Regions from separate parts of the Herminiimonas sp. Marseille-P9896 genome, predicted to be linked through region 1. Evidence: predicted binding sites of a transcription regulator. Region 1 holds the regulator's gene; the other holds the start of a gene.
The links. Region 1 encodes FNR, which switches genes on or off when oxygen is low (the NO sensors DNR and NnrR bind a similar motif). Its sites were predicted from a motif close to TTGATNNNNATCAA; they were not measured.
Positions count from the first base shown of each region.

Region 2: the regulator FNR is predicted to act here: its motif matches at 1,835-1,848, upstream of H7U06_RS12600 (OmpW family protein).

Region 1 is NZ_CAJEVT010000002.1:985,249-989,676, reverse strand. Features, by position in the region: gene H7U06_RS10135 (AraC family transcriptional regulator) at 468-872, shown strand; gene H7U06_RS10130 (autotransporter domain-containing protein) at 1,265-1,675, shown strand; gene fnr (fumarate/nitrate reduction transcriptional regulator Fnr) at 1,707-2,465, opposite strand; gene fdxA (ferredoxin FdxA) at 2,546-2,890, opposite strand; gene H7U06_RS10115 (arsenic resistance protein) at 3,001-3,957, opposite strand; gene H7U06_RS10110 (OsmC domain/YcaO domain-containing protein) at 4,141-4,428, shown strand, end outside.
Region 2 is NZ_CAJEVT010000003.1:493,970-498,397, reverse strand. Features, by position in the region: gene H7U06_RS12605 (DnaJ domain-containing protein) at 329-901, opposite strand; gene H7U06_RS12600 (OmpW family protein) at 1,155-1,775, opposite strand; gene H7U06_RS12595 (cyclopropane-fatty-acyl-phospholipid synthase family protein) at 1,942-3,276, opposite strand; gene H7U06_RS12590 (hypothetical protein) at 3,718-4,080, opposite strand; gene H7U06_RS12585 (hypothetical protein) at 4,132-4,428, opposite strand, start outside.

The DNA.
Region 1 (4,428 bases):
ACCGTCACAGAAAACTCTCATAACTGGCGGCGCTAATTGATCTTTCCCGTGCAAGCCGGTCTTACGCAGCTGACTTTTGTCCGCTCATGAAGTAACGGCGGCCGACGACCTTTTGCTTCTGGTCGTTTTCTACTATTCATTCCTGTATCGCTACTCTGCGAACACCACCAGCAATTTCCGATGCATCGGCTCTCTTGATAGCTGCGAAGAGGTCGCGGGAGAATTGTTTTTTTACCTGAGTCTGCGTGCGTAATCGCATAAAAGCGATGCGGATAGGATTGTTCTTGAAGCTCGGGGCGCGATGAAATTGCGGGCCTTCTCTCCATTACAGTACTCCCATATCAAAAAACGAATGATTGTTCTAAGGAGTCTGGAACACATTCAACACGCGATTTTTGGTGTGCAAATTATGGTGAGGTTTGTATATGAATTTCTTTGTCAGTGAACAAATTGAGTCTCAGGAAAAGATGACTGTCTCTGCGCAGTACGTCTGTGCCACTGCTGTTCCAGTGCACAAGCGCGTGCCCCTGTCCAATGCGCAAATGGATAAGGTGTGTGCTTATCTTGCAGCGCATCTGAATGGCCGTATGCAGGTCGCCGGACTGGCGGCGCTGATAGGAATGGGACGCACCAGCTTCTTCGAACGCTTCACGATGACGGCAAACATGACGCCGAATCAGTATCTGCAATTTTTGCGCATAGAAAAAGCCAAGGAGCTGATGTGTGATCCTCAGTTCACGTTGCTGGACATTGCGTTTGCCTGTGGCTATTCCGATCAGTCACACCTGACGCGTTTCTTCAAGCGTTATGTCGGCGTATCACCCGGACACTATCGACGTGAGGCCCTGTCGCAGCAATATTCTGCGCAATAAATGTATGGAATAGATACGTCGAGCCGTGCGCAATGCACATGAAAAAATAATTGGATGATCGTGCAAGTTAGAACGATAGTGCAATCATTGCCGTATGGGATTGCGCACAATGGGCTTTCATCCAGGCTCTTGCTTTACCCTATGCTTAGCACCAACCCCTTGCCGTATATATCCCCGCATCATTCAGAAATCAGGATGCATTAGCCGACTGGTTCGCCTGACGAACAACGATGAGTAGTTGCTTAGGTCGGTCTTCAACACTGGATAGTGTTGATCCAGAACTGCATATTTTAATTCAAGCCTAGCAAACAAGAGATGCCGCCTGGTCGGTGTCCGGTTCCGTACGTTTAGCAATAAATGTGCGGGGCAGTCCTTTGGTCTTTTAAAAAATCATGAATGTAAAGTCTGCGTATCTATCCTGGTCACGACCTTTATATTTCTTTGCGACTTTGGGGGCGGCGGCATTGGATGCCGAGAGCCAGAACACCAGTGCGAGTTTCACCACCGTTGGTTTGCGTGCTGCCAATCAGCTCGCCTTGGGTGGTAAAAGCGCGACCGTGCGCGGCGCGTTGGGCTGGCGTCATGCGTTTGGCGATAGCGCACCATTATCGACGCAGGCGTTTTCGGCGGGTAATGTTTTCACGGTGGCAGGCGTGCCTATCGTCAAAAATAGCGCGCTGGTCGAAACCAGTCTTGACTTGCGTTTGTCGTCATCGAGCACGCTCACCTTTGCCTATCAAGGCCAGCTTGGCCTGGATGCGAAGCAGCATTCAGTCAAAGCCAATTTACTGGTGAAGTTTTGAGCAGGGGGAAGCTGTTCGCGTACCTGCCGGTTTAGCTGCAGGTTTCGGTGCCGGCTGCCATCGCCTTCAACAGCGTGAGGTCGAGCAATTCGATTTCACGGTTGTTGACTTTCAGCAGTCCCTGTTTCTTGAACTTGGAGAGCAGGCGGCTGATGCTTTCTATGGTGAGGCCGAGGTAGTTGCCTATGTCTTCACGCGACATGCGCAACTGGAAGTTGGTCGATGAGTAGCCACGTGTGGTGTAACGCGAGGCGAGGTTGACCAGGAAAGCAGCGAAGCGCTGCTCGGCGCGCATATTGCCCAGCAAGAGCATGACGCTTTGTTCACGCGTGATTTCCTGGCTCATCATGCGGTGGAAATGACGCAGCAGCGTCGGCATGGTGCTGAACAATTCTTCCAGGCGCGGGAATGGAATTTCGCAGACTTCGCTATCTTCGAGTGCGACTGCATTGCAGTGGTGGCGATCGGTGCTGATCGCATCCATGCCGAGCAATTCACCTGTCATCTGGAAACCGGTAATTTGCTGTTCGCCGCCGGCATTGATCTGACAGGTTTTGAAATGCCCGACGCGTACCGCATACAGATTGGTAAAGGCATCGCCCATCCGGTACAGATAATCATCACGCGCCACCTTGCGGCGGCGACCGATGATCTTGTCCAGCCTGTCCATATCGTTTTCACCCAGTCCCATCGGCAGGCACAACTGATGCATGCTGCAGGTGGAGCAACTGGCGCGCAGCGCGTTGACGGTCAAGGCGGGATCAGTGCTGGATGGGGAAGGCTGGCTCATATTCCTGGCTCGTATTCTTTACTCATGTGGACCGCGATGCGAAGCAAGGCGGTAATTGGTTTATCAGGACGGCTGTTACTTCATGTGATCTTGTCATCAATCAGCAGCAAGGGCAACTTGTCTTTGACCTGCGCCCATTTGTCATGCTCGGGCATAGGTTCCTTTTGCTTGCTGATGCGCTTCCAGTCCGGATGCTGCGACAGTTCACGATTCAGGGCGACGAAATGCTGCTGTTCCGGTGACACCTCAGTCGCCCCTATGATGGCATTCACCGGGCATTCCGGTACGCACACCGAGCAATCTATGCATTCATCCGGATTGATGGCCAGGAAGTTGGGACCTTCAAAAAAGCAGTCCATCGGGCAAACGACCACACAATCGGTGTATTTACATTGAATACATGCTTCGGTGACGACAAACGGCATTTCCTGCTTTCATTTCTACGCTCAGATACGACATTGTAAACGGTCATGGCAGATTTGCCCCCGAAGCGGGAAATTGGAGTGGTAATTGAGCAGGTTTTATAGCGTCAGTTTTATTTTTGTCCCCATCTGGCGATGACACGGACATAAACGAGTTCACTGATTAATTCCACTAGCGTTTGCGCCACGATGATGGCCGGCAGGACTGGTATCGCACCGGGAATGGCCAGTGCAAGCGGCAGTATCACCAGTGAATTGCGTGTCGCCGAGCTAAAGGCTATCGCGCGGGAGGATGCTGCTTCCAGCCTGGCCTTGCGGGCGATCCACCAGCCGCAAAGCGGAGCCAGTACCGCATAAGCGACATACAGCGGCAGCACTTGTTGTACCGATGTCAGTGCCGTACCCAGTTGCGGTAGCACCGAGATGATGACGATGATGAGTACCAGTGCAGTGGCCGGAACCGGAGCCAGGCCGAGGTAGTTGCTGATGCTGGTGCCGGTCGCACTGCGTTTGGCGAACAACTGCATGATCGCGGCCAGGAACAGCGGTACTGCGATCAGCCAGGTAAAGGCATGGATGAAGGGAGCCACTTCTATATAGTTGGCGACTTCTGCGCCCAGCATCAGGCGCAGGTAGAGCGGCAGCATCAGCATCTGCGCGATGAGCAGTATCGGTGTGGCTGCGAGCAAGAGTCTGGCATCGGCACGGCCGAGGTGCGCGAAGGTGACGACGTAATCTATGCACGGAGCCAGCAAGACCAGCATCACGCCCAGGCGCAGCATAGTATCTTCAAGAAAGAATCCCACCAGCGCGAAAACCAGTAGAGGAATAACAATAAAGTTGGCGATTAGCAGTGCAGCCATAAAGCGCAATTGTTTAAGGGCCTGGCCCAGTTTGACCAGCGGCACTTGCAGGAAGGTGACAAACAGCATGAATGCCAGCGCAGGATTAATCGCACTCTCGGCCGCGGTGGTGCCAGGTATCAGCAATGCGGTAATGGCGGCGATCACTACTGCCGCAAAGTAGATCGCGACCTGCTTTTCTTCGAGCTGCGATCTTATATTTTCGATATTCATTCGTGCTATCTATCTTTAAAGAATGGCAATTTTCAACGGGATAGTCATTCTGTGCAATGTCGGATTTGCATGAGGCCGGCAGGACATGCCTAGCTGTCTGGTATGACTGCTCGTGTTAAAGTGTCGCCGCCAGCGCGCCTAGCGCTTCAAATCAAGCATCATTTTTGGAATTCCCCCATGGAAATTAAGGTCAACTTTCTCGACAAGCTTCGCCTGGAAGCCAAGTTCGATGATTTCACGGTGATCGCCGATCAGCCTATACGTTACAAAGGCGACGGTTCCGCGCCTGGCCCATTCGATTACTTCCTTGCGTCGTCAGCCTTGTGTGCGGCTTATTTCGTGAAGCTGTACTGCAATACGCGCAACATCCCGACCGAAAACATCCGCCTGTCGCAAAACAATATCGTTGACCCGGAAGATCGCTACAAACAAATCTTCAAGATCCAGGTTGAACTGCCAGCCGAC
Region 2 (4,428 bases), on a different contig from region 1:
TAAGAATCTGGCATCCGACTCTGCCTGAAATTATCACCCGCAAACATACAGAAGAAAAAGATGTCCTGCATTGTTCAACTAATGTGGAAGGCACCTATGGCACTCGATGCAATTGCAGAGGTAGCAGTACGCGCTGTTGGCCGGTTGATAGTCGACCTTATTTTGACTGGGATCTTTTACTGGCCGGGTTGGCTATTTCTCAGAGTCCTGACCCTGGGACGCTATCCGCCATCCAAAGCCACACCACATAATCGCGAATTCGTCGCATTATTCGGCTTAGCGGTCATACTGCTTGCCGTCCTGATACGCGTGCAGTGGTACTGACCAGTCAACGCGTTGCAGAAGCTTTCTCTTGCGCGGCTTGCGCATCCATCTTCTGGATGCGCTCCTGCCTTATGCGTTCATCACGTCTGACCTGCGCGATCTCCTGATCCTGTTTCACCTGTATCGCCCGTTTTTCCTGCAGCTTCTGACGTTCCAGTCGTGCCTGTTCAGCCAGCGCAAGTTGCTCAGCACGATCCGCTTCTGCCTCAGCCCTCTTCGCTTCCAGTGCTGCCAACTCAACTTCAGCTTTATCTGCCTGCACCTGGTAGACATACAGACAGCCGACGACCAGCACCAGCGTCGCAACTATCTTTTTCCACGGCAATGGGGGACTTGATATGACTGGCTCGGTCGGTCGCGACTTGTTTCTTAATTTCTCATCGTAGGCAGAGCGGCGATGCGATGAAGACAAGATGACGTAGGCCTCGCGTATGACTTTCTCGCGGATGTCGCGCTCTTCGACGGTCAGGGTAGCGGGCTCTATCGCCAGCGCAGCCAGAGTGACTTTATACGCTTGCTCGATTTCAGGCTGCGTCGCCTGCCTGCTCACTCCCAACACCTCGTAAAGCGTTTTCATAGCCCGATCTCTCGTGATTTTTATTCCGTCACTTATAAGAGATTTGTTGCCATAATACCATCCCATATATATGGCGTTCCAGCCATATCGAAAGCCGACAAATGATTTATGCGAGGAAATTCCTCCCGCTCTGCGGTGGAAAAATTGAGGCTATAAGGAAGTGAGCTGGAATATGCAAAATGGCCTACGCCACATGCGTAAGCCATTTTTATTATCCGGCTTGCCGCTTGCACTAAGCGGCTGGCTCTAAAGCTTAGAAGCGATAACCCACACCGACACCTATCAGCCACGGATCAACCTTGACCGCACTCAACTGACCGGCCGCAGTATTCACATCACTACGGATCTGCACTTTTTTCACGTCCAGGTTAATCGACCAGTTTCTATCGATTTTGAAATCAACACCTGCTTGCAAGGCCAGGCCGACACTGCTTTTTTCCAGCGTCGCTGCACCATTCAGCAGATTAACGCTGGAGATGCGCGTGTAGTTAATACCAGCACCGACATACGGGCTAATGGTCTTCTCAGGTGTGAAGTGGTACTGCAGCGTCAAGGTAGGTGGCAGGTGTTTGAAGGTACCGATCTGCGCACCGTCCAGAGATACCTTTTGTTTTTGCGGATAGGTCAACACCAGCTCAGTCGCCCAGTTCGGCGTGAAGAAATAGCTGATATCGAGTTCCGGTATGACTTTGGAATTGATAGTGAGGCGGTCCGATGCGCCCACGCCGCCTATCGGATCAGACTTGTTGGCCGGATCGAGATTGACGGCGCGCACACGGACCAGCCACGAACCTTCTTGCGATTGCTGGGCAAATGCTTGCGAACTGAGGGCTGCCAACGAACACAGGGCGATGGCCAATACCGATTTTTTCATGATTACCTTCTTGGTTGGATGGGAACGGTTCTACGTTACGCCTCCGCCATTTCGGGTATTTGATATCGATCAAGTATTGTGCGAATTGCTGTTGCCAACACATACGCAGCAATAAAAAAGCCGCACCCTTACATTAGTAGCAAGGGTGCGGCCTGGACAGTTCAGATCAGGAAGCAGCGTAGATGTCGTTGCGTGTCAGCGGCACTGCTGCTTCAGCGCCACCTGGTTTGGAAGCAAGTATCTGATAGATACCGGTACCGCCATACTCAAACTCCAGTGCACATGCCGCCATGTACAGACGCCAGACGCGGTAGGCTGACTCACCAACGTATTGCAATGCTTCTTCGCGGTGATCTTCCAGTCGGCTGACCCATTGTCGCAGCGTCAGCGCGTAGTGCGGACGCAAGGCTTCAACATCGTGGATTTCAAAACCAGTCTGCTCCATCCGGCGCTGGATGTTGCTGACGGTATCCAGTTCACCATCCGGGAACACATAACGGTTGATGAATTCGGTATCTATCGTGCGTTGCCAGCCCTCTTCATCATGCGTAATACCGTGATTGAGGAAGAGCCCACCCGGACGCAGCACGCGTTTGATGGTGGCATTGTAGACCGGCAGATTGGCCAGGCCCACATGTTCAAACATGCCGATACTGGAAATTTTGTCGTAGACGGATTCACCTTCGAGGTCACGATAGTCGCGCAGCTCTACCGTCACCAGATGTCCCAGTCCTTCCGCTTGTATGCGCGCTTGCGCGTATTCGTACTGCTTCTCGCTGAGGGTGATGCCATGCGCCTTGACGCCATAGTGACTGGCAGCCCAGCACACCATCGCCCCCCAGCCGCAACCGACGTCGAGGAAACGCTCGCCCGGTTTAAGTCGCAGCTTGCGACAGATGTGATCGAGCTTGTTTTCCTGCGCTTGTTCCAGCGTATCTTCCAGCGAGTGGAAGTAAGCACATGAATACACCATCTGCTTGTCCAGCCATAGCTTGTAGAAGGAGTTGGACACGTCGTAGTGGAAGGAGATCGCAGCCTGGTCGCTGCTGCGGGAATGCTTGTGCGCGAATTCACCAGAACCAAACGGCGTAGTCGGCAGATTCCTTGGCTTCGATGGCAAACGCCAGGCATCGCGCAGGAGTGCCCAGCGCGTTGCAAGCGAGAAGTCAAACGAAGCGAAATACTGCTTGAGACCCAAAGCGGCATAGAGATCGCCATCGATATCGATCAAGCCGTTGATGTAAGCATCCGCCAACGGCAAGGGACTACGCCCGAATACCAGTTTGCGCAGCACAGTCGGATCACGCAACAGCAGCGTGAACTTGGGTGTCGCAATTTCTATCTGGTCGAGCTTTTCGCCCAACACACGGAATGCAGTCGCACCGGGGAAGTTGTGTAACAGATGCTTCAGGATGCGCAGTGCCGCTTCTATTTGCGCATTACTGAAAGAGTCAGCCACTAATGCAGCTGGTGTAACAAGATGGTTGTTTCGATCGTTCATCGCTTAAGCCCTATCTGAAAAATTTCTGATGGGACCGCACACGCTCGTGCGGCGGCAATAAGTATGCTGTAGACAAGAAACGCGGCGCTATGTTCATAGCGCCTGTGAAGAATGGCTGCCGGTACTGCGCAGACAATATTTGCCCTCCCATCCACAGAACGCGACGGAGGACTTAATCCAGGTAAGCAAACAGATTTCATGTAACGCTCCCCCTTATTTAAAAAGAAAAACGATTACTTCGACCTAATGCGACACTGTATGACGTAGCAACATGCCGGGGCAGTGTCTTGATACGTACAGATTAAATTGGAAATATCACCGCCATGCCATGGAGATGGCAAGGCAGCAATCAGAGGCGATTATACGATTATGTTTACAAGCGTGCATCGCGCTGCAATATGCAGGCGATACAGTAGCGATTAGCAGGCAGGAAAAAATAGATTATTTACTGCGGGCATCTATATCGGCCAGGCATTCCCGGCCTTTTTCCGTAATTTCGTAACCACCATCTTTCTCTGCGATATGCCCTTTCTTGCCCAGAAAGGTTTGCACATCGGACTTCAATACTGTTGCGGGATCAGTCGCAATGGCGCGCAAGCCATTGATACAGCTCTTGATGAATAAGGTTTGCTTGCCCTTTTCAGTCAAGGCCAACTGACCATTTTTTGCGTATTCGATATATTTGAGACCGAGCAGGCGCTTGGTATTTCTTGCTACACAAGCGGATGGCCGTTCTCCGTGCTTGATACCGGCAACTATCTGCCCCAGCGCGTCGAACTCATCCGTCGTTAAATCACCACCCATTACTGCTTCCAATCTCAAATATATAAGTCACGACCACCACCTGGCGGCAGCTTAAAATCGCGGCAAATCTGCCAATGTGCGGCCCGGGACATCGTGGTCTATCGTATCGATGTCTTCTATGCCATGTTCATGGATCACGATGTGGACGCGCGGGCCCAGCACCATTTCATTTCCTACGCGGAAGGCGGTCGCCACTTCGTCACCAAAGTGCAGCGCGTCAACTACGAGGCTGACGTCATGCTCCGCTGTTACTGCCTCCCAACCCGGTGAGCCGTCACCTTTACGGTGGCCACGGCCCATTTTCACCATTTCTACCCTGTCGCCTGCCTCATTAAAACGGACTGCTTC